Regions from separate parts of the Thalassospira lucentensis genome, predicted to be linked through region 3. Evidence: riboswitches for the same ligand, from Rfam matches in the RefSeq annotation. Region 3 holds a riboswitch; each other region holds the start of a gene.

Region 1 (5,959 bases), 300 kb from region 3:
GCAAGGCAGAAAAGGGCATTGAGGACGAGAAGGGCAAGTTCGGTTGGCAAGGAAATACCTTTGAGTGATGGTGTTTCCCTGCCATACGCAGGAAGAAGGGAAAGCGATCACACTTTTGCGCAACGGAGTTTGCGCATTCAGCCAAAGGTGATCGCACTTAAAGTGATTATTCTTCGGCCGCCTTGCGAAGGGCCGGGAGCCCGACACCAGCCGTTTCAAACCCGCCATCGGCGGCGATCACCTGACCGGTAACGTAGCTCGCCTTGTCGGAGCACAGAAACGCAATCACTTCGGCGATCTCGCGTTCGCTGCCATACCGGCCAAGGGGCATGGCATCAAGATAGGCCGATATGATTTCCGGCGAATGCACGGCCATGGCAAGCTTGGTTTTCACCGGGCCAGGGCAGACGCAATTGGCCCGGACACCAAAATCACCAAGCTCGATCGCCTGCTGTTTGGTCATGTGAATGACGGCCGCCTTCGATGTGCCATAGGCCACCCGAAGGGTCGACGCCCGAAGCCCGGAAATCGAGCCGATATTGACAATTGCACCCTTGGTCTGCTTGAGCGCCGGAATGGCCGCCTGCGAAACAAGAAAGGTCCCGTCAAGGTTGGTTTCCATGATCCGGCGCCACGCGCTGAAATCGGTTTCATGGATCGGCAGGAAATCGGCAACCCCGGCATTGTTGACAACCGCATCGATCTGTCCGAACTCGGTCAGGACCTCGTCGATCATCAGATCGACCTGTTCAGGGATCGATACGTCATATTCAAATGCCTTGGCATTCGCGATATCGCGACATGCGTTGCGAAGTTCCGCGCTGTCGCGATCAATCATCGCAACCTGCCAGCCCAGTTCAATAAAAAGATGGGTTGTTGCAAGTCCGATGCCGCGTGCGGCACCTGTTACGAGGGCAACCTTGTTTTCCATTCACGTCTTCCCTGATAACAGCCGTTAAACAGGCTGCTTTGTTTCTTATGAAGGACGGCCCCGTTTTAACCGGGCCGTCATGATCACAGGAGCTTACAGGTCGTCGGCAACGAATTCCAGAAGATCACCGGGTTGGCAATCAAGTTCCCGGCAAATTGCGGCAAGTGTTTCAAACCGCACACCGCGCACCTTGCCTGATTTCAGAAGCGACAGGTTCTGTTCGCTTACCCCGATCCGGCTGGCAAGGTCCTTGGACTTCATCTTTCGCAGGGCAAGCATCACGTCAAGCCGGACAATGATCGCCATCAGACGAAGCTCCTGTTCTCGTCCTCGATCCGGGTGGCTTCTCCCAATACCCACGCAATCACCAAAAGCAACCCGCCCAGAAACAGAGTGCTGGCCTCGGCATCGCTGAGCCCGATAGACAGCATCCTTTCGCCTTCGGGACGCGTTATGGTTGCCAGTACGGATGTCAGTGCACCTGAAAGCGGCTTGATCAGGGTTTGCGCCATAAGGGCCACGGAAAATGCTTTCAGATGGGCAATCGGGGCAGGCTGGAAAATATGGTTTTCGGCAAAGGACAGGAACATCTTGCGCAACCGCCAAAGCCCATAGGCCATAACAAGTGTCGGCAGCATCATCGATGCCATCACGGCATATTTCTGCCAGCCGGAAAGGGCGCGCAGTTCTTCAAGGCTGATGGTCATCTGGCTGGCGCTGGTATCAATCCAGCCATCCACATGCCAGATCAGCGGCACGAGGCAGATTTCAAAAACAACAGCGATAAGGCATACCCAGCCAAGAATGCGGCTGACAGTGCGGACATTTTTCAGGGTGTCGGACATGATGGGGCTCCATCCGGAAGCATTCGGGTGACGTTTAAATAACGAATCGAATTTATTAATTAAAATAAAACATGAATTTTTTATCGAAATGAGTCAATCCGGATTTTTGCCGGTAATCGGGATCTGGGCGGCAGGCGGGCGATGCCCGGCCAAAATCCAGACAAAAAAACAGCCGGGGCGGTTGAAACACCCGGCTGTAGAAGGATGGCGGGGAGGGGAGGAAAACCCGCCAGGGAAGAGAGGGAGACGAAAAAGTCTGGCTGCTTCCAGCGCGGCGTCGTTAATGCCGTTCGGAAGAGATCATTGCATCCCAAGCTTCCTGCAAACGTTGCTTTGCTTCACGGAAACGCTGCAGGGATTCTTGCGGGATATCACCGCTATGATCTTTTATCTCGCTCCAGGCGGCATCCATGTCATCCCACGCCTGAACAACCTCACTTGGAAGTTTTTCAAGGCCGCTTTCGGATTCCCTGCAATGTGCAGCAAGACCGAACTCCCAATCCTTGAATTCCTGATGGAGCTTGGCGTGCTCCGGAATGGGGCGGGCTGTCATGGGAGCCTCCTTTTGCTTTTCCAGACAGGTTCAATCTGGCGTGTAATCGTGTCATCGATTTGCAATGAAAAGGCGATTTTGGGGCATTTTAACCACAAGGCATAAAATCCCGGGCTTACTTGCCCGTCATGTCGTTCCACGCCTTTTCAAGCTTTGCGGTTGCCTTGTGGAACTGCTCTGCAGTGGTATTGCTTGCCGCATCACCTTCGGCCTTAAGCTTTTCCCATGCCTCGTTCATCTCGTTATATGGGCCGGTAATCTCTTTGGGCAGATTTCCGACCTGCATGTCGTTTTTCGCGCAGTAACCGGCCACATTCCGTTCCCAACTGTCACGGGACTGGCGCAGATTGAAAATGTCGAGTGCTGTTTGCTCTTGCATCGGTGCGTCTCCTTGCTCTGGTTGGCACTTTCGATGGTGGGTCATACCTGTAACGTTCCCTGCGGGGCGGAGTTCCATGCGCGCAAACATCAAGTCCCCTTGCCAAGTGAAGCTGGGCATGGAAAATAGGGGGATGTCACAAAGCAAAACCAAATCCCGCAAGGTCGAAATTGCCTCGGCGCGTCCCGTGATCGCCGGGGCTGAAAACGGCAACGACTGTCAGGAATGCGATACCGCCGCACGTCTTGGCCTTTCCACCGAACAGGGCGAAGCCGTAACGCGTGATGCGTCGCGTGCGACCGGGCATAACCTGTCGCTGCCCGATATCGAGGCGGCGGCAAAAATCTTTGCGCTTCTGGGGGATGCCGGGCGGCTGCAGCTTGTTCTGCGTTGCATGGAAAAACCGCAAACCGTCGGCGAACTGGCCGAGGCATCGGGCATGTCGCAATCCCTGACCAGCCATCACCTGCGTCAGTTGCGCGATCAGCGCATTTTGGCATCGGAACGAAACGGGCGTCATATCTTCTATCAGATTGATGACGAACATATTTCCCGTGTTGTTCGTGATGTCTTTGCCCATGTGACCCACGACTGAAATACGTCTTTTGCGTTGTCGTGAAATTGCCACATTCGACGAATGAACCCGCGTCGCGTCCGGTTTTCACATTGCGCTTGCGGGGAATTACCGTCATAAACGAACTGCTTGGTTTTTACCTGTCTGCTCGGGGCAGGTAAACGAAGAGGGAATTTGGAAGACCGTTTATTTTGGGCGGTCAAAGCCAAAGCCGCCCCCGCGACTGTATGCGGAAAGTGCCCGCCATCACGCCACTTGCGAAAGCAGGGAAGGTCGGCGACGCATGATGACCCGCAAGCCAGGAGACCTGCCAGGCATGGACCCGAACCGACTGTCGGGTGTGACAGCATAGGAGAAGTTTATGACCACGCAGACCGCGGCATTTGCCGCTTCAAAAAAATCGGTTCTTCTGCCGATCATCGTTTGTGCCGTTTTTGGCCTCGCGATCATCTTTGTGACCGGCCATGTTCAGGCTGAATTGTTGCACGATGCGGCACATGATGTGCGCCATGCAACCGGCTTTCCGTGTCACTGAGCCATGATGTCACGCATTTTCACCAGCGCATTGTTCGCTGGTGCTGCAGCAGGTCTTATTGCGGCCCTGCTTCAGCTTTATTTTGTGCAACCGGTTCTGTTGCATGCGGAGCTTTATGAAACCGGCGAGCTGGTTCATTTCGGTGGTGCTGCGGTTAGTGCACATCAGGATGTCGGCGGCATTGATCATGTCCGCGACGGGTTAAGCGTCCTGTTCACCATGCTGGTCTATACCGGATATGCGCTTATTCTGGTTGCGGCCATGGCGCTGGCTGAAAGCCGCGGTCACGAGGTCGCTGGTCGTCAGGGTATTATCTGGGGCATTGCCGGGTTCTTTATCGTTCATTTTGCACCGGGCTTTACCCTTGCACCTGAAGTACCCGGTGTTGCAGCCGCAGACGTTTATGCACGGCAAGTCTGGTGGTTTGCCACCGTCGGGACGGCGGCAATTGCCGTCTGGCTGATTGCATTTGGTCGCAATTGGGTTTCATGGGGGATTGCCGCAGTTCTGCTGCTTGCCCCCCACGTCATCGGCGCGCCGGAGCCTGATACCTTTACCGGACCGGTACCGACTGAAATCGGGGCGCTTTTTGCTGCCCGTGCATTTGGTGTCGGTCTTGCTGCCTGGGTGCTGGTTGGCCTGTTTGCCGGATATTTCTGGCAACGCGAAGGACAACGGGCCGCACAGGCGCAGACCGCCTGATCGCGGTCAAAGTACGATCCTTTTCGGGCGTGCCAGGGGCGCGCCCGATTTATTTTCAGGGTTTTCACGAGGAATAAAATGTCACGTTCACTTGCCCTTTTCGGGATTGGGCTGGTTTTCGGCGGGGGGATCGGTTTTCTGGTGGCGGCTGGTAACGGCATCACCCTTGACGGGCACGATCACGGTGATCCGATGGCGCATGGCGTTGCCGGACATGGTACCGCACACGGTGAAATGAAGATGGGGGCGGCACATGCCAGTCACGACGCCATTATTTCATTACCTGCGGGCACTGATGCACCACGTCTTGATGTCGCGATGATACCGGACCCGGTCAGTGGCTGGAACCTGCATCTAATGGTGCAGAATTTCCGGTTTGCCCCCGAACATGCCAGCAGCACGCATGTCCTGGGAGAAGGCCATGCCCATGTCTATGTTAACGGCACCAAGATTGCCCGCCTGTATGGCCCGTGGTTCCATATCACAGAGCTTCCGGCGGGCGATAACGAGGTCACGGTAACGCTGACGGCCAATGATCACAGCCAGCTTGCCGTCGGCGATAAGCCGCTGCGTCAGACAATGACTGTTTCGGTGGCACCTTAATCAAAGGGCCGGAATTCTGGCCTTAAGGCAAAAACGAAGACGCCCGCAGCCGCGTGCGTCTTCGATCCATCCATCCGGGGCGTTCAGATATTCCCGGCAGGTGGCAATGATATCGTCAATGTCGTGACGCGCCGATAATCCGGCAAAAAGATAACTTGCCCGCCCGGTTCCCTGAAGTGCAACCGATGTCGGGTCGCTGCATGATCCCATGCAGTCAACCTGTGTGACTTCAAACGTTTCGGGCAATTCCGCCTGATCAAGTGCCGTGCCTAACTGCCGCGCAAAACCATCCGCATCGACAAAATCCACCTTTGAGGCCGGATCAGCATCGGGTGCTGGCTGGCAGGTTTTGCAAATGACAATACGGGGCATCGGGCGGTCGGCCTTGGTTCTTAAATCGGGTGGTCACTATGGCTGCAGTGCTGGCGTAATTCATCAACTTTTTCGGGGCGTCGGGCATTGTGTGTGATAACATTCAAATCATGGTTTGAATGTTCTTGACTCCACAACATATGAATTGTTATTTGAATGTAATGCATGAATATAAATTTGAATGTTGGCGAGGTCCAGAATGTCCGTCATCGCAAAATGGGATCAGTTCCCGGCCATTGGAAATTGTGAAAGCTGCAAGTCATCGCTGATTGCGGCTCTGAACGACGCCGTACCGGGGCAAAGCTTTGTTGCTGCCGCCGATGGCCTGCACGCGCAATCTGAACTGAGTGGCAGGGAACAGGGCACGGTTGACGATGTGCTGGCCCGTCATCGCGACGGCATTTCGCATCGTCATTGGGCTGTATCGGGCATGGATTGCGGGTCCTGTGTGGCGAAAATTGAAAC
Region 2 (5,959 bases), 230 kb from region 3:
ACGCCGCCCAGTCCTGGGTCTTCCAGTCATCACGTTCGACATTTTCATGCAGACGGAAACCGGCAAAGCCACTGTTTTCCGAAAGTTTGCGCGCGATGCTGTCTTCGGGCATGTCGAAATAGTCGGGCGTATAAACCACTTCGCGCGATTTGCCACCGTCAACCAGATGCATATGCACCGGTTTGGCGAAATACATGCCAAGATGGAAGAAGGTCAGCGGGTAGGTGCCCGAACCATCGGCGTATGGTGAAAATTCGCGCTTGTAATGCAGCTTGCCATGAATGTCGTAATCGATCTTGCCGACAATTTCGGGATCGGGGGCGACAGGCGGCTCATAAGGCGATTTTGCCATGGCTTCGGCGCGTTTGATCAGGGCGTCAAAGCTGAAGCTTTGCGGTTCGCCAAGATCAAGTTTTTCGTTGGCCGCCGATGCGCCATTGACCAGCGACATACCCGGCAGGATCAGCCCGGCAGCGGCCATGGATTTCAGAAATCGTCTGCGTTCCACAGAAGTCGTCATCAATCAGGTCCCGTTAATTTAAGATGTCCGGAACTATACCGGACAGTGTGGACGTAATCGGGATAAAACATGGCGAATTCAAGATCGTAATATCTGCATTTTTCGCATAGCGGTATGTTCGATGTCTGCCTAAATAAACTTGCAATCATTAAAATGGCGGGGTCGCCATCGCAGAAAGGCATGTTCATGCAGCAAACTGTTATTGGAAAATCTGAGCAGGCCGCCATTTTCCACGAGGCAGAACAGAAAGGCCTTCGTCTGGCGATCAAGGGGCGTCTGGTCGCGCTGATCCTGATGGGGGTCTGGCTTGTGGCGTCGCGGTCGGGCGACCCGTTACGTGCCATTGAATATCTGATTGCACTTGGTGTCTTTGCCGGGTTTGGCATTATCCATTACCGGATTATCGGATCATCCTATGATCGGAACTGGATCAAGTATCTGTTCATTGCGCTTGATATTGGCTTCCTGTCTCTTCTGATTGCGACGCAGCCGGTGTTTGATAATGTCGATCTGCCCCAGGCGGTGATTTTCCGCACACCGATCTTCCCGTTTTATTTCATCATTCTTGGTGTTGCCGCATTCAGCTTTTCACCGGGGCTTGTTTTATGGGCCGGTATTTGCGGTGCCGCCGGATGGCTTGGCGCGTTCCTTTATGCCATCCGCGATATGACGCAAACCTATGACTGGCAGGATATTGGTACATCGCCCGATACCCAAACCTTTGTGACCTATTTCTTTAGCCCCGATTTTATCGGCGCCTGGAGCCGCGTACAGGAAGCCTTGGCACTGGTTATTGTTGCCATCCTGATTGGTCTGGTGATGTGGCGGGCGCGCCATACGGTCCACCGCCAGATTGAGGCAGAGCAGGAACGCAGCGCCATTTCCGATATTTTCGGACAATATGTGCCGCCCGCCGTGGCCGAGGTGCTGATTTCCAAACGCGGGACACTGTCCCCGATTGAGCGTGAGGCAACCATCCTGTTTGCGGACGTGGCCGATTTCACCAAGCTTACAGAAACCATCGGGCCAAAAGGAATTGTCGAAGTCCTGAATGCCTATTTCGATGCGGTGTCACAGATCATCACCCGTCATCATGGCGTGATTACGCAGTTTCAGGGTGATGCCGTTCTGGCGACATTCAATGTCCCGGTCGAGGATGACGACCATGCCGGATGTGCCATCCGGGCCGCACGCGAGATCAATGATCTTGTTCATCAGCGTGATTTTGCCGGTATTCACATTCAAACCCGGATTGGTATTTGTACTGGAACGGTGATCGCTGGAAGTGTCGGTGGTGGTGGGCGCCAAAGCTATACCGTGCATGGTGATACGGTGAACCTTGCTGCAAGGCTCGAAGTCATGAACAAGGAACTCGGGACCGATGTTCTGATTTCGGGGACAACGACGAAGTATCTTGCTGCGGATGATTTTCGCAAGATCGGGCAAATGGACGTGCGCGGGCTTTCCGAACCGATTGATCTGTTCACCTTTGCAGCCGCTGGCGAATTGAATGTTCCGACCGACAATGTGCCCGCGACGGCAAGCTGATCATCGTTAAAGATTTCACTCATGAAAAAGGAACGGCATCCATCGGATGCCGTTCCTTGCGGGTTCTGCATCGGAGTTAACCGGTGCAGTGGGGCTCTGAAATCAGAATATCTATTGCAGCGGCTGGCGATACATAACCATTCCGGCGTGATACAGAACGCCATCTTCGAAATAGCCATCTGCGGTGAAGCCGGTATCATCCCAGTAATCGATGTGATTGCCTGAAATTTCGTAACGTCCCTGATAGGCGGACTGACGATTGCCGCGCGCCTCGTCATAACGCCCATTGGCCAGCAATTCCTGACGGATGTTACCGTCTGCCGTGACCCACATGCCGACATAGGGATGCGGATCGTTCGACGCGGTTCCGGACATGACGGTATCCTCCTGTGCGGTGGCTGTGCTGGAAAACAGCATCAGAAGACTGGTGATAGAAGACGCAAACATATGACGTGCCATGCGGGCCTCCTTGGGCGGTACGGATCAATATGCCGATGCCGTCGGGCGTACGATGATCTCGTTGATATCGACGCTGTCGGGCTGGGCGATTGCATAAAGGACAGACCATGCAATCGAAATCGGACTAAGGGCGGTTTTGCGTAGTTCGCCGAGGAACCCCTTGGCGCTGTCATCGGTAATATCGTTGCCAAGTTCGGTTTCGGTAACACCCGGCGAAACCATGGTAACGCGGATATCCCGGCTTTCCTGACGCAGGCCGTCTGAAATGGCCCAGACGGCGTATTTGGTGGCGCAATAAACCGCGGCGGTCGGCGATACCAGATGCGCCCCGATCGATGCGGTGTTGATGATATGACCACCGCCCTGTTCCTTGAACAATGGCAGGGTGGCGGCAATACCGTTCAGAACGCCACGGATATTGACGTCGATCATCTTGTTCCACTCGTCGATTTTCAGTTCGGCAAGTGGCGACAGGGGCATGACGCCCGCATTGTTAAACATCACATCAACGCGGCCATAGGTGTTTTTGGCGAAATAGACCAGTGCTTCGACATCGTCGGCATCGGTGACATCAACCGCGCGGCATGTGGCGGTGCCGCCTTCGGCTTCGATCTCGGCGACGATGGAATGGAGTTTGGCCGTGCGGCGGGCGGCCAGAACGACCTTTGCACCATTTTCAGCCAGAAGTTTTGCCGTGGCTTCGCCAATCCCGCTGCTGGCACCGGTGATAACGACGACCTTGTTTTCAACATTGCTGGACATAAGCGACATGACATCCTCCGTGTTTGGTTGATGGCGCTCAATGTGAGTGCAAACAGCAATTTGATGAATACACAGAACTCTTGATCAATTGCCTGATCCTCCGAACGGTACGAAAACCGCTTTTCAGTACAGTCCGGATCGGTATAGTTCATATTAGAGAAACAAAGGAGTTTGGTGATGTCTGTATTCGAAGAGATGTCTGAACTGATTGACAAATACTGCGAAGGAGAAGGCGTTGCCCAGACGCCGGTGAGTGCGATGCACCTGTATCGCGCGACCGGGCCATCGATGAAAGTCCCGACAATCTATAAGCCATGCCTTTGTATTATCGCGTCAGGTGCTAAAGAGGTCACTCTGGGCGAGGCGGTTTTCAGTTACGCGCCCGGAAAGTATCTGGTGGCGTCGGTTGACCTGCCCATTGTCGGGTGTGTGACAAATGCCAGTGCAGCCCTTCCGTATCGCAGTTTGTCGATTGAACTTGACGGCCAGATGCTAAGTGACCTTGTAACCCAGATCGATCTTCAGATCGGATCCGCATCCGAAAGCGATTGCGGGCTTCATGTCGATGATGCCAGCGATACCTTGCTGGACGCCGTGATGCGCCTGTTGAGCCTGTGCGATCAGAAAGACGATATTTCGGTGATGGCGCCGATGCTTCTGCGCGAAGTGCATTATCGCCTGTTGCGCGGCCTTCAGGGGGCCCGGATTGCACAAATCGGAATGGGCGGCAGCAACATGCAGCGCATTTCCAAGATCATCCGTCTGATGAAGGACGATTTTGCAGCACCACTGCGGGTCGATGATCTTGCTGCACAGGCAAATATGAGCCCGTCCTCCTTCCATCATCATTTCAAGCAGGTAACATCCATGAGCCCGCTTCAGTATCAGAAACGCCTTCGCCTGACGATGGCGCGCCAGATGATGCTGACGGAAATGAAGGATGCGGCGACCGCGGCCTATGAAGTCGGATATGAAAGCGCATCACAGTTCAGTCGCGAATATGCCCGCATGTTTGGCGCACCGCCCATGCGTGATGTATCGGCCATCCTTGGACGACTGGGCGGGGATGGTACGGCGGCAGCGAACGCCTATTAGGAAACCAGGTCCTGACCCTTGATGATTGCGACCGGTTTGCAATTCTCTTGACGGGTCTGTGTGACTATGTGACATCAATTGATGTCAGTATCCGACAAGGATAAAGGGAATTCGAAGCCGTTCGTCTGGACGGTTAACCGAAGCTGCCCCCGCAACTGTAGGCGGTGAGTGTTTTTCTTCTGAAAGCCACTGGGATATTTCCCGGGAAGGCAGAAAAGCACAGCGACCCGCGAGCCAGGAGACCTGCTGACATGACGACGACGGACCGGGCGGGGTGCCCCGGAGGATGTCGGTACATGTCACCGTCTCACGCAGGTTGCAATGCGTTATGCCTGCTTTCGGGTTCTGACATTTCCCGCCATTTTTCAGCACCTTTGCCAGTCTCTTGACCATAGTAACTTTGATGTTATGTTATAACATAACATTTATTGGTTTGATATGCCTGATCGGGAATGAAATTCCGGATCGGTATATCCATGAAAGGACGCAAAGTGATCGAACTTAACAAACGGGTTCTTGCAGTCGGGGTGTTTGCTGCAGGGCTGGCTTCTTTCGCGCAATACGCATCTGCGACGGAATATCCGCTTACACTGGAAAATTGTGGTCGGACTCTGACCTTTGATCAGGCCCCGAACCGTGTCGTATCGCTGGGCCAAAGCAGCACCGAACTGCTTTATCTTCTGGGGCTGGCCGACAGGGTGGTTGGAACGGCCGTATGGCTTGGGCCGGTACAGGAACAGTTTCGCGACGTTAACGCCACCATTCCGCGTCTGGCAGATAACGATCCCAGCTTTGAAAGTGTGGTCGGCCAGAAACCCGATTTGGTCACAACCCAGTTCCAATGGCATATCGGCCCGAATGGCAAGGTCGGAACGATTGACCAGTTTGCCGAACTTTCAATCCCGGTCTATACCGCACCGGCTGATTGCATGGGCAAGGACAACACCACGGGCGGCGACGGAACCCGAATCGATGCCTTTTCGATGGATCAGATCTATCAGGGGATAGATGACCTTTCGAAAATCTTCGATGTCGAGGAACGTGGCGCCGAACTGATTGCCGATTTCAAAGCCCGCGAAAAAGCCGCACGTGAAAAAGTCGCCGCCGTCAACGGCAAGGGCATTTCGGCCCTGTTCTGGTTCTCCAGTGCTGAAATCGATGTTGATCCGTTTGTTGCCGGTCAGAAAGGTGCGCCGGCCTATGTCATGTCGATCCTTGGTGTCGACAATGTTATCGACAGTGACGATGAATGGCCCACAGTCGGGTGGGAAACCATCGCACGAACCAATCCCGATATCATTGCGATTGGCAAAATGGATCGTCGCCGTTTTCCGGCTGATGACTGGGAACTGAAAATGCAGTTCCTGAAATCCGATCCGGTAACCAGTCAGATGAGTGCCGTCAAAAGCGGAAATATCGTCGTCATGGATGCCCAGTCGATGAACCCGACCATGCGGACAATCGAGGGCATTGAAACGCTGGCCAAGGCAATCGAGGCGTTCGAGGCTACTCAGTGATCGGGCCAGTGATCAGACCAGTGATCGGTAAAGTCATTTCCAGCCCCGTTTTCCTAAA
Region 3 (5,959 bases):
TCGCCGGATGGGTATCGGGATCCTTGATACACGTAACCGCATCGGGCAGGGGCGGCAAAGTGCCGCCCCGTGCCTCAAGATGCGATCCGATGGCCACCATGTTGAACACACCGCGCGAACAGTGGCGACGTTCCCCACTCAGCGGCCCTTCGGCAATCATATCCACTTCAACCGAGAGGGATTTGCGTCCGACGCGCACCACCGATCCGACCAGTTCGACGATATCACCGATTTTCGCAGGAGCATTGAAATCGATGCGTTCGCAGGATGCGGTGACAAAATCGACATGCCCGTGACGGGACGCCGCGATAAATGCGACCTTGTCCATATGAGCAAGTCCCGTACCACCAAATAGCGTTCCGTGATGATTGGCATCACCGGGAAACACGATATCGGCAAGCCGGGTCGGCCCGGAAAATACCAGATGATCCGGGCTCATTGCGCAGCCTCTGCCATGGATTTCCTTAACATCCGGGCTGCTTCGACCATGTTGATCAAGGCCGGACGGACTTCTTCCCAGTTGCGCGTCTTAAGGCCGCAATCCGGATTGACCCAAATCTGGCTTACCGCCAATTGCCGGGTGGCAGCAGCCAACAGATCGACCATTTCGTCAATCGTCGGCACACGCGGGGAATGGATATCGTAAACGCCCGGTCCGATATCGTTCGGATAGGCATAATTCACGAATGCGTCGAGCAATTCCATCTTCGACCGCGATGTTTCGATGGAGATCACATCGGCGTCCATGGCTCCGATGGCTTCGATAATGTCATTGAACTCCGAATAGCACATATGGGTGTGGATCTGGGTTTCATCGCGTACCCCGGATGCCGACAGGCGGAAACATTCGACAGCCCAGTCCAGGTAGGCTTTCCAATCCCCGCGACGCAGCGGCAAGCCTTCGCGGATGGCCGGTTCATCAATCTGGATCAGGCCGATACCCGCCACTTCAAGGTCTGTAACCTCGTCACGCAGTGCTAGGGCAATCTGTGCACAGACATCGCGACGCGGTAAATCATCACGGACAAACGACCACTGCATCATTGTGACCGGGCCGGTCAGCATCCCCTTGACCGGACGATCCGTAAGGGATTGGGCATATTGCGACCATTTTACCGTCATCGGTTCGGGACGCGACACATCGCCGAAAATCACCGGTGGACGGACATAGCGCGAACCATAGCTTTGCACCCAGCCATGTTTGGTAAAGGCATAACCCGCCAGCTTTTCGCCGAAATACTGGACCATGTCATTGCGTTCAAATTCGCCGTGAACCAGTACATCAATACCGATTTCTTCCTGCCAGCGGATGGCGGCCTCGGTCTCGGTCTGGATAAAGGCGTCATAGCCCGCCCCGTCCAGCGTTCCTTTCGCAAAGGCTGCACGTGATTTACGCACATCGGTCGTTTGCGGAAATGATCCGATTGTTGTCGTCGGGAATTCTGGCAGCCCGAGTTTTTCCTGTTGCGCAGCCCGGCGTATATCAAACGGGCTTTGACGTTTGGCCATATCATGCGTCACGGCAAGGGCGCGTTCGGTAACCAGACGGTTATGAACCTTGGTCGATTTACGACGTGCGGCAATGGCTGCCGATGCATCGCGGAATTCGGACGCAACCGAACCAATGCCGTCGCCAAGGGCACGCGACAGGATTTTCAGTTCATCAATCTTCTGAACAGCAAAAGCCAGCCAGCTTCTAAGATCAGCATCCAGATCGCTTTCCTGTTCCAGATCGATCGGCACATGCAGAAGCGAACAGGATGGCGCAATTTCAAAAAGTGCAGCACCACGTGATGCAATAGCCGGTGCGATCCGGTCATAAATCGCCTGCAAATCGGCGCGCCATATATTACGCCCGTCGATCACACCAAGCGAAATGACCTGCTCGGGGTTTGCCCCGGCGATCACCGCGTCAAGCTGTTCGGGCGCGCGCACCAGATCGACATGCAACCCGTCCACCGGCAATGACAGGGCAGTTTGCAGGTTGTCACCCAACCCACCGAAATAGGTCGTCAGCATCAGTCTGAGGTTCGGCACTGCTTTGCCCAGAACCTGATAGGTCTTTTTAAGGGCCGCGCGATCCGCATCGCTCAGGTCCAGCACAAGACAGGGTTCATCAACCTGTACCCATTCCGCACCGCTGTCGCGAAGCTGACGCAGGACTTCGCCGTAAACCGGTAACAATCGATCCAGAAGGGATAACGGATCAAACCCTGCTCCGGTGCCTTTGGAGAGTTTCAAAAAAGTGACCGGACCAAGGAGAACCGGGCGGGTTTTGAAACCAAGCGCCTTGGCCTCCCGGAACTCGTCAACGGCTTTTGTCGATGCCAGTGTAAAATGCTGCTCCGAAGACAGTTCGGGAACCATGTAATGGTAGTTGGTATCAAACCACTTGGTCATTTCCAGTGCCGGAATGCCCTTTTGTGTGGTTTTCCCACAGCAGCTCTCTTCCTGTGTGTCACCACGCGCCATGGCGAAATAGGTCGCAGGTTCAATCAGACCGCCCTGCCAATCATAAATCTCGGGGATCGCACCGACCATGACACAGGTATCGAGTACATGATCATAGAGAGAGAAATCGTTGCTTGGCACATTGTCGACGCCAAGGCTTCTTTGCCTCGCCCAGTTGGCACAGCGCAATGCAGATGCCTTTTCCTGCAAGGATACAAAATCCGATTTGCCGGACCAGTAATCCTCAAGCGCGAATTTAAGCTCGCGCCGCGGACCGATCCGAGGCGTTCCAAGAGTTGAAACCGGAATGGAAGTTTTCTTTGACATAGGCTTACCCCAATAAATGGGGGCAAAGGCCTGGCGAAAGCACATGCGCCCAACCGGCAAAAATACCCGGTGGGAGCACAATACTCCACCGGGGCACCCCGCCCGAGGACGTAATATGAAGTCGCGGCAGGTCTCCTGGCTCACGGGTCAGTGCTTTGCCCGGCCTTCCCGAAACACCAGAACGTTTCAGTGACCATGAATGGACAAAAGCTCGCCGCTTACAGTTGCGGGGGCAGCTTCGGCATTGCCGCATATGACATGCAACGCACCGAATTCCCTCTTAGCTTCTACCCGACAGGCGGGCAGAAGAACCATCGACAGGCATACAGTGCAGATAAACGTCCAACCTGTCAAGAAAGACATAAAGATTTCTTTATATTGAATCTATGCGTCACCATGAAACTGCACATTTTCATTAGCCAAATTCAAATCAACATACTGATATCACGTTTATTTTAGAGCTTTGATATATATCAGCGTCGCTGCATATACCTCCTGCTTTACTTCCCGAACCACCATCATTTGGGAGAGAGCAAATGAAATCATATCGTGGTTTAGCGGGCTGCCTTGTTTCGGTTACTGCCATGCTGGGGATCGTCGGGAGCGTTCTTGCAGCAGAAACGCCATCGCCTGCCGATCTGCGCGAAGCCGCCCTTGAACATTTCGAAGTCATTCCGTCAATGGTACCGGCCGTTTCGGGCAATGCCGTTACCCGTGAAAAAGTCGAACTGGGCAAGATGCTGTTTTTTGATCCGCGCCTGTCATCCAGTGCGCTGATTTCGTGTAATACCTGCCACAATCTGGGCATGGGTGGGGATGACAATCTTGAAACATCCATCGGCCACGGCTGGCAGAAAGGACCCCGTAACGCCCCGACCGTGCTAAATGCGGTGTTCAACGAAGCGCAGTTCTGGGATGGCCGCGCCGAGGATCTCAAAGCACAAGCCAAAGGCCCGGTTCAGGCCGGGGTCGAAATGGCCAGCACCCCCGAACGTGTTGTCGAAGTGCTGAAAAGCATGGGCGATTACGTACAGAAATTCGCCCACGCCTTCCCGGGGGAAGCAGATCCGGTAACGTTTGATAACATGGCCAGAGCAATCGAGGCGTTTGAAGCAACCCTGATTACCCCAGCATCACGGTTTGACCAGTTTCTGGAAGGCAACGATGCCATCCTGACCAAAACAGAAATGGCCGGGCTTGAACTGTTCATCGATACCGGTTGTGCATCCTGCCATAACGGGGTGAATGTCGGTGGCACCGGTTATTATCCGTTCGGTGTTGTCGAACAGCCGGGTGCAGAAATCCTGCCGCCCGATGACAAGGGCCGCTTTGCCGTAACCCAGACGGCAACGGATGACTATGTGTTCCGCGCCGGACCGCTTCGCAATATCGAACTGACCGCACCCTATTTCCATTCTGGCAAGGTCTGGAATCTGGAACAGGCCGTCGCGATCATGAGTTCCAGCCAGCTTGGTGCCGAACTTGATGACAGTCAGATCAAGGCGATTACCGCCTTCCTCATGACCCTGACCGGGGAAGCACCGCGCGTGGAATACCCGATCCTGCCGGTCAGCAGTAAAACCACACCCAAACCGGCCGCAATGGTCGCAAACTGATCCCACAGGGGTGTGGAAAAGCAGAAAGTACCCGCAAAGGCGCGAACCCCGACACGCCCTTTGCGAACCTGCCGCCCGACACAACCCGGGCGGCATTTCTTTTGCCTATTTCAGTTCCATTCCCTCACCGCCAGAGGCCCGTGCACCTGATAACTGCATCACCCGGCGTTTATAAATATCAGCAACCCAGTTGGTCGCCTGCTTGATACCTTCGGCCGCCCGCAGATCTCGATGAACAATCAGCCAGATATCGGAATCCAGCGTCTCGATCGGGCGCGAAACCCGGGCCAATGCAGGATCGCGGTCCCCCAGGAAGCATGGCAAAATCCCGGCCCCGATCCCGGTGCGCAACGCATTTTGCAGCATCGCGGTATTGCCTGCGCGAAACAGCGGCTTGTTACCGTCAATATGGGCCAGCAACCAGCGCTGGCTTTCATAAAGGTCAAATTCCTCGGAAAAACAGATCCACGGCGCATCAGAAAACACCCGATCCGGCCCCATACCACGCATATCATACGCCAATCTCTCGGTCGCATAGATCGCACAGGAAATCGTCCCAAGCCGCTTGGTGATAAAATCCCCGGTCAGGGGCAGACCATGCCGGACGGCAAAATCCGCCTCGCGTTTGGTCAGCAACTGCGTATCGTCGGATTGCCGGATTTCAAGGTAAAGACCGTCGGGTTTGCTATTGATCTGACCAGCAAGAAACAGTGCCGACCATGCACTGGCGGTCAGGCGGACCTGCCGGTCTCGAATACCCGATATCGCGTCACCCTGCCGGTGAAAGGCAAAGGCGGCTTCTTCCATCGCCTCGGCGCGCGGGCGCAAATCGCGCCCGGCCTCTGTCATGCGCAATCCCTCGGGCAGGCGATCAAACAGCACGACACCGACAACGTCTTCAAGAGCGGATAAATGTCGCCCCAATGTCGGCTGGCTGACGCCAAGCTCCTGCGAGGCCGCCCTGAGACTGCCGGTACGCGCAAGCGCCAGAAACACGCGAATATGATCCCAATCGGGTTTTTTGGTCGTCATCGGGGCCTCGGCTGATGGTGGGGCGCGATACAGGATTGAATAACGGATCATCAAACAACCCTATCGCTATTCATTATTGGATCACTACCCGCACCGCAAGTCATGGTTGCACGGGTACCTCCATAAAACCGCAAGCACCTGTAAAGTATGACTATTCGGAATCTTTGGACTTGGGCAGATGTTCGAAAATGCTGCCCGGTCCGGTCCATTTACCATCGGGTTCAGTCGGCCAGCGTTGATCGACATCGGAAGCAAGATCCGCCAGCGTGACCGATGCGAACCGTTCAAGCAGAAGTTGCTCGGCCGCGTCAAACGAACTGCCAAGGGCGGCATTCACCGCCTGTTCGACCAGACATTCGGGATGTTCGACCGCAACCCCCATGGCAAAGATCGACGGATTGCCAAGCGCGTTATGGATATCAAGAAACGTGATTTCCGATAGCGGACGAATGATCACCCATCCGCCACCATGCCCCTTTTCGGATCGCACATAACCGGCATCGCGCAGCCCTGCCATCGTTCGGCGAACCACC
Region 4 (5,959 bases), 960 kb from region 3:
GCTCGGCCCGGACATCTGCCTCGACCTTGGCAATTTCGGCCTCGCTCAGCAGATCGGTTTTGTTCAGAACCACCATATCCGCACAATGGAGCTGTTCTTCAAACAGCTCCTCAAGCGGGCTTTCGTGATCCAGATTGTCGTCCGCTTCGCGCTGCGCCTGAACCGCGTGATGATCATGGGCAAACAGCCCGTCACGCAACGCCGCCCCATCCAGAACGGCAACAACACCATCCACCGTGACGCGCGACCGGATTTCCGGCCAGTTAAACGCCTTGACCAACGGTTTTGGCAATGCCAGCCCGGATGTTTCGATCACGATATGATCTGGCGGTGTATCACGATCAATCAGGCCCTTGATGGTTGGCAGGAAATCATCGGCCACCGTGCAGCAGATGCACCCGTTTGCCAGTTCGACAACATCATCCTCGGCACAACCCGATATGCCACATCCATTAATAACCTCGCGGTCGACACCCAGATCACCAAACTCGTTGATGATCAGCGCAATCCGCTTACCCCCGGCATTTTCCAGCATATTGCGGATCATCGTGGTTTTGCCTGCACCAAGAAAACCGGTGATCACTGTTGCCGGGATTTTTCCAAGCTGTGCCATGTTCAATTGTCCTTAAATCCATAAATTCTGTTCTATTTAACTGCCATCGGAATGCCGGCAACCACAAGCGTCACCTGATCGGCAAGTTCGGCAATTCGCTGATGCAATCGTCCTGCGTGATCCCGAAAGCTGCGCGCCATGGTATTTTCCGGCACAATCCCGAAGCCGACCTCGTTCGACACCAGAAGAACCGGAATGTCCAGCCCGGGAAGGATGTCGCATAATCGGTCAAATTCGGCCTCGATATCGCGATCTTCCAGCATCAGATTGGTCAGCCAAAGCGTCAGGCAATCGACCAATACCGGTTTGCTGCCATCACTACTGCAGGCAGACAGGACCGTGCAAAGATCAAGCGGTTCCTCGATCGTTTGCCACATCTCGCCGCGCGATGATTTGTGAAGTTCGATACGGTTTGCCATTTCGTCGTCCCACGCACGACCGGTCGCGATATAAATACCGCCGCCTGCATGGTTGATCCGGTTTTCGGCAAACCGGCTTTTGCCCGATCTGGCACCGCCAAGGATCAGATGGATCCCGGCAAGCTGGCTGTTTTCAGCCATATTCTGGGTCATACCCGTTTTCCTTCGCTTTGACCTCCCACCGAGGCCCGATTGCGTCACCCCATATCCTTGCGAACAGGGATACCGATGGCTGGTTTCCTGGCTGCGGGCATGAAAGCAATCCGCCTTCCCGGCATGTTGGCTACGCATCAACGTTACCGGTGGCTGGTGACATCACATCACCCGGGTCACCCAACCCGTTACAGTTGCGGGGGCAGCACCGGCATCACACCGGTTTCCCATCACCAAACGGCAGCGCCGAACCTAGCAGCTTTACCCCTATGACCAAAGCCCAAACTCCGACCTAGCCATAAGGTCAGTATTTGTAAGAATTGACTGCTTGTGAGCGGTTATTCTTTAGGAGAACATAATTTTATCACGTTGGAATCAGAGCTGCCAAAAGCCGCCAGCGTGATCGCCGGACATTACAAAACAAACAAAGTCCGGATGCCGGAACTGCAAAAGGTTTCGGGCCAACTCTTGGGGTTAATTGGAAATTTGCTGATCAAATGGCAATTCATGAACAAATTCAACGAATTCGGAAGCTGAAATCAACAACCTGGCAAACCGTATCACGCGAAGACATGTGGCGCGGGCTGCTTGATAGATTGAACTATAACGATCAATCCTTTCCCGAATTCCTGCAACATCATGCCGTGAATGGTGAAATATCATTGGCGCGTCGTGATGTTCGAAACATTTATGCCAGCCGTCCGACCTGTGGTGTTGTCGCGACCATTATCTGGTCGCATGCGCGTGGCATTCGCGTAAATGCGCTTTCGCTTCTGGTCCGTGACCTGACCAAACTCGTGGAACTGTTCGAAAATGACGATTTCGACGAGGATCAAATGTCACAGCTTCTGGGTCAGCCGGGGATATCCATCCCAACCGCCAGCAAAATGCTTTCAGCCTGTGGCAAGAAATACAAGGGCAAACCAGCGGCCATCATCGACGACACGATTATTCAGGTGATAGAGGCACCGGAATTCGCGTCCGATTTCAGTGAAATCAACGAGCTTCGCGGCAAATCGCGCAGCCGCCCTATTCCCTACTACGAAGCCTATCTCGAAGACGTCGCATCAATCTGTGGCAGATACGATGTCACTGCCGATATGGTAGATCGCTTTTTGTCGGAATACGCCCTTTCTGGCGCGCGTGAAACCGAACAGCGAAAATCAGCCTGAAACAGATACCCTGCCTGATTTTCGCGCGGGGTTCTTTTCATCCAAAATCGCCAGATCGTCTAAAAGCGCAAATTCACACCGGTTACCCGCCAGCCAGGCTGATCGACACCGGCAATATGTTCGATCCGCGTCAAACCGAGTGTATCGACATGAAACGACAACGCCGCCTCAAGTGGTAGACCAAGGGCGCTTGCCAAAGCCGCGCGTACCGTTCCCCCATGAATAACCGCGACAATATCTTTCCCTGCCCAATAGCGCGTCAGCCGGTCAAACAACGGCCCGACGCGTTCGACAACATCCCCGAAACTTTCTCCATTCGGGGGATGCTGTCTGGCAAAATCCGTCCAGAAACGTGTGGTTTCCCCCTTGGGAAGGTCATTCCAGTGCTTCTTTTCCCACGTACCGAAATGCTGCTCGGCAAACCCGGTCTCACGGGTCGGCAGTATGTTTTCATCCATCAGTTCCAGGAGTTTTAACGCGGTATCAAGCGTTCGCGACAAATGACTGGTAACCCAGATCGCCTCGCGAGGCAGTTGACGCGCCAAGGCCCGCAACGCTTTTTCATCCGACAGATTAACCGGCATGTCACTTCGACCATAAACAAGCCGTTCCGGATTTGTCACCGGCGCATGGCGAACAAGCCACCACCGCGTCGTCACTACCTTCTGCATTCTTCCCCCAAGGAAAAATGTAATCCATGAAATGCCGGTCAATTTGCGCGGCGGTATTTTTATGATCTTATCACCAAGTGACCTGCAGCACTGCGATAAATGCAATGCCGACAAATAGCTCGGAAATGATTTGCGTCATACCCAGCACATCACCGGTATGGCCACCAATCTGATGCCGGGCGATCCAACCGACGATAGATGCCCCGACCATCATGGCAACCAAACACATGAATGCGGTCAATGCGCCTGCAACAATCACCACCAACATCAAGGCAACGGCAATTCCTGCCGCGACCATTCTGATGTCGGGACGTCCGGCTCCCTTGCCAAGCCCGTCTTCACGCGCCGGATCAAAAACATAGGTCACAATCGGCATCGCCGCACGCGATAGTGTCGCCATCACAATCAGAATGGCGGCCATGCTGCCGCTTTCACCCGCAGCCGCCAGAACCGCAACACGCATCGCAAGGCATAAAACAAGTGCAACAACACCATATGTGCCGATGCGACTGTCACGCATGATTTCAAGTTTACGCAACTTGTCCTGCCCGCCACCAAATCCATCTGCGCAGTCGGCAATACCATCTTCATGCATCGCCCCGGTTAACAGGATCAGTGCCAGCGTCGCGACAATGGCCGCAATCATGCCATTTCCGGTGAGAACTTCGGTCAGATATGCCGGGATGATCGCGATACCTGCAATAAACAGTCCCACCAATGGCCAGCACCAGACCGACCGCGCGATCGCAACCGGGCGAAAGTCACATGTTGCGGAAACCGGAACACGGCTCAAAAGGGCCAGCGCCCGCCAGAAATCGGCAACCGGTCCCTTTGGCGACGAAATGTCTTCGTCGTGCTCAACCTTGCTGGCAATGCCCTCGTCATCAGGGCTTTGCGATTTCATTCCGGCTTGATTATGATCATTTGTCACGGGTGATTTCCCATATTCGAACTGGCATTTTGCACGCAATCAGACTAATCATGGGCGCGACAGAAGCCAAGCAGAAGACGCTTTGCATCCTCGTCCGCCAGCCGGAGATTTTCCATGTTCGACCCCAAGCATCCCCCGCAAAGCCTTGATGAAATCCGCACCCTGATGGCCGAATTGCCCGGTGTCGATACCGAGGCACAGGCCGCCGTCAGCGCGCGCGAGCCCGAACTGACCAAACCCGCAGGCGCACTTGGGCGCATGGAAGATATCAGCCTTTGGCTGGCCGGGTGGCAGGGAAATTCACGCCCGAACATGTCACGCCCGCGTGTCACGGTCTTTGCCGGAAGTCACGGTGTCTGCGCCCAGGGCGTGTCTGCCTTCCCGGTCGAGGTCAACCAGCAGATGGTGGAAAACTTCATCAATGGCGGTGCGGCGATCAACCAGATCTGCAAAACAGTAGATGCCGAATTGCGCGTGATGGAAGTCGCACTTGAAATTCCAACCAACGATTTCTCACAAGAACCCGCCATGGATGACGAAGGCTGTGCCGAAGCAATGGCCTTTGGCATGAGTGCAATCGAAAAGGGGCTCGACCTTTTTGTGCCCGGTGAAATGGGAATCGGCAATACCACCTCGGCAGCGGCTATTGCCCACGCACTGTTTGGCGGTGCAGCCGCCGACTGGACTGGACGCGGTACCGGCATTGACGATGAAACGCTTGAACGCAAAACACGCGTGGTAGGTGACGCCATCATCCTGCACAAAAATCAGATGCATGATGCACTTGATGTTCTGCGCTGTGTTGGCGGTCGTGAAATCGCGGCGATGGCCGGTGCCATTCTTGCTGCTCGTTATCAGCGGGTGCCGGTTCTTCTTGATGGTTATGTATCCTGTGCCGCTGCGGCAACCCTTGCCGCCATCCGCAGCGATGCGCTTGATCATTGCATGATCGGGCATGTCTCGGCCGAGCCGGGCCACAAGCGCCTGATCGAAAAACTGGGTAAACAGCCGCTTCTCGATTTTGGCATGCGCCTTGGCGAAGGATCGGGGGCAGCCCTTGCCATCCCTCTTTTGCGGGCATCAGCGGAATGCCACAACGGCATGGCAACCTTTGCCAAGGCTGGTGTTGCAAGCCGCGGCGCATAATCGTTTTGACTTCGGAATTAAAAGACGCCAGCTATTTGCTGGCGTTATTTTTTAGTGCGTTCGCTTAGCAGCTGCTCGACATAACGCCCCTGGAACATGGTGATATTGATGCCATGACCGAACTTGATCGCGCGTTCATCATCACAACGGCACATGATCACACGCGTATCGCCTGACTGCGCGACAGCTTCACGCATCGCATTGCCGTGTTCCTCGTCCAGATTTTCCATTTCCGGGTCCCAGATCATCTTGATCATATCAACGCCAAGCTTGTTGCGGTTGATATAGGGCAGCGACAGATGGCTGATGCCATCAATACAAATCCGGTATCCGCGATCACGGCAAAAATCGCGCGCAAAGAAAAACGCCCCAAGATCAGCGAAAATATCGATCTTCTGCAGCTCAAGCACGATTGTGCCGCGCTGGCCTGCTTTGACATTGCTGTCAAACGTCAGGAAATCCGGCGATAGCAGCGTCGAAACATTCAGATTGATACTGACCGAGCCGGTAACCGATGCGTCATTGCTGCGCGTAAGCAGGGATAACATCCGCCGATCAAGAATTTCCGTCAGGTGCTGGAACAGCCAGCGATTCGACAGAACATTGACATCAGGCAGCAACGTCTGCTGCAAATCCTTGATCGAAATGAACAGTTCGTGGAAAACCGGCGTCGGGTTTGCATCACCAACAACGGCACAAATCGCCTGTCGGCGCATCAGGTTCGAAAGATCGGCACGACGCAATGCCTCGTCGATACGACCAAGGATTTTCGGCGTCAGTGGTGCACGACCGTCCTCAAGATCCGGACTATCGTTATGGCGCTCGGCCGCCTTGCTGACCTGACGCGGCCGGTT

What was found. A riboswitch is a leader RNA that binds a small molecule or an ion and turns the genes downstream of it on or off. The one in region 3 is predicted to bind cobalamin.
Region 1: it holds a riboswitch for cobalamin, as region 3 does, so the genes downstream of both, R1T41_RS14150 (CbtB domain-containing protein) here and metE (5-methyltetrahydropteroyltriglutamate--homocysteine S-methyltransferase) in region 3, are expected to answer to the same signal.
Region 2: it holds a riboswitch for cobalamin, as region 3 does, so the genes downstream of both, R1T41_RS11640 (ABC transporter substrate-binding protein) here and metE (5-methyltetrahydropteroyltriglutamate--homocysteine S-methyltransferase) in region 3, are expected to answer to the same signal.
Region 4: it holds a riboswitch for cobalamin, as region 3 does, so the genes downstream of both, cobU (bifunctional adenosylcobinamide kinase/adenosylcobinamide-phosphate guanylyltransferase) here and metE (5-methyltetrahydropteroyltriglutamate--homocysteine S-methyltransferase) in region 3, are expected to answer to the same signal.

What each region holds. Positions count from the first base shown of each region.
Region 1 covers NZ_CP136684.1:2,926,999-2,932,957, forward strand. The annotation lists gene R1T41_RS14115 (MAPEG family protein) at 1-50, opposite strand, end outside; gene R1T41_RS14120 (SDR family NAD(P)-dependent oxidoreductase) at 167-931, opposite strand; gene R1T41_RS14125 (helix-turn-helix domain-containing protein) at 1,025-1,237, opposite strand; gene R1T41_RS14130 (DUF2975 domain-containing protein) at 1,237-1,776, opposite strand; gene R1T41_RS14135 (hypothetical protein) at 2,057-2,329, opposite strand; gene R1T41_RS14140 (hypothetical protein) at 2,445-2,708, opposite strand; gene R1T41_RS14145 (ArsR/SmtB family transcription factor) at 2,842-3,303, shown strand; cobalamin riboswitch at 3,396-3,612, shown strand; gene R1T41_RS14150 (CbtB domain-containing protein) at 3,644-3,817, shown strand; gene R1T41_RS14155 (CbtA family protein) at 3,821-4,519, shown strand; gene R1T41_RS14160 (hypothetical protein) at 4,598-5,122, shown strand; gene R1T41_RS14165 (DUF1636 family protein) at 5,123-5,494, opposite strand; gene R1T41_RS14170 (heavy metal translocating P-type ATPase) at 5,694-5,959, shown strand, end outside.
Region 2 covers NZ_CP136684.1:2,393,723-2,399,681, forward strand. The annotation lists gene R1T41_RS11615 (glucan biosynthesis protein D) at 1-520, opposite strand, end outside; gene R1T41_RS11620 (adenylate/guanylate cyclase domain-containing protein) at 707-2,068, shown strand; gene R1T41_RS11625 (Atu4866 domain-containing protein) at 2,180-2,527, opposite strand; gene R1T41_RS11630 (SDR family oxidoreductase) at 2,552-3,298, opposite strand; gene R1T41_RS11635 (AraC family transcriptional regulator) at 3,467-4,384, shown strand; cobalamin riboswitch at 4,453-4,650, shown strand; gene R1T41_RS11640 (ABC transporter substrate-binding protein) at 4,861-5,901, shown strand; gene R1T41_RS11645 (iron ABC transporter permease) at 5,910-5,959, shown strand, end outside.
Region 3 covers NZ_CP136684.1:2,627,067-2,633,025, reverse strand. The annotation lists gene R1T41_RS12765 (acyl-CoA thioesterase) at 1-439, opposite strand, end outside; gene metE (5-methyltetrahydropteroyltriglutamate--homocysteine S-methyltransferase) at 436-2,778, opposite strand; cobalamin riboswitch at 2,886-3,109, opposite strand; gene R1T41_RS12755 (cytochrome-c peroxidase) at 3,315-4,394, shown strand; gene R1T41_RS12750 (LysR family transcriptional regulator) at 4,500-5,477, opposite strand; gene R1T41_RS12745 (Rrf2 family transcriptional regulator) at 5,578-5,959, opposite strand, start outside.
Region 4 covers NZ_CP136684.1:1,668,501-1,674,459, reverse strand. The annotation lists gene cobW (cobalamin biosynthesis protein CobW) at 1-613, opposite strand, end outside; gene cobU (bifunctional adenosylcobinamide kinase/adenosylcobinamide-phosphate guanylyltransferase) at 646-1,185, opposite strand; cobalamin riboswitch at 1,245-1,456, opposite strand; gene R1T41_RS08325 (hypothetical protein) at 1,516-1,722, shown strand; gene R1T41_RS08320 (hypothetical protein) at 1,782-2,357, shown strand; gene R1T41_RS08315 (histidine phosphatase family protein) at 2,417-3,028, opposite strand; gene cobS (adenosylcobinamide-GDP ribazoletransferase) at 3,099-3,959, opposite strand; gene cobT (nicotinate-nucleotide--dimethylbenzimidazole phosphoribosyltransferase) at 4,074-5,105, shown strand; gene R1T41_RS08300 (hypothetical protein) at 5,150-5,959, opposite strand, start outside.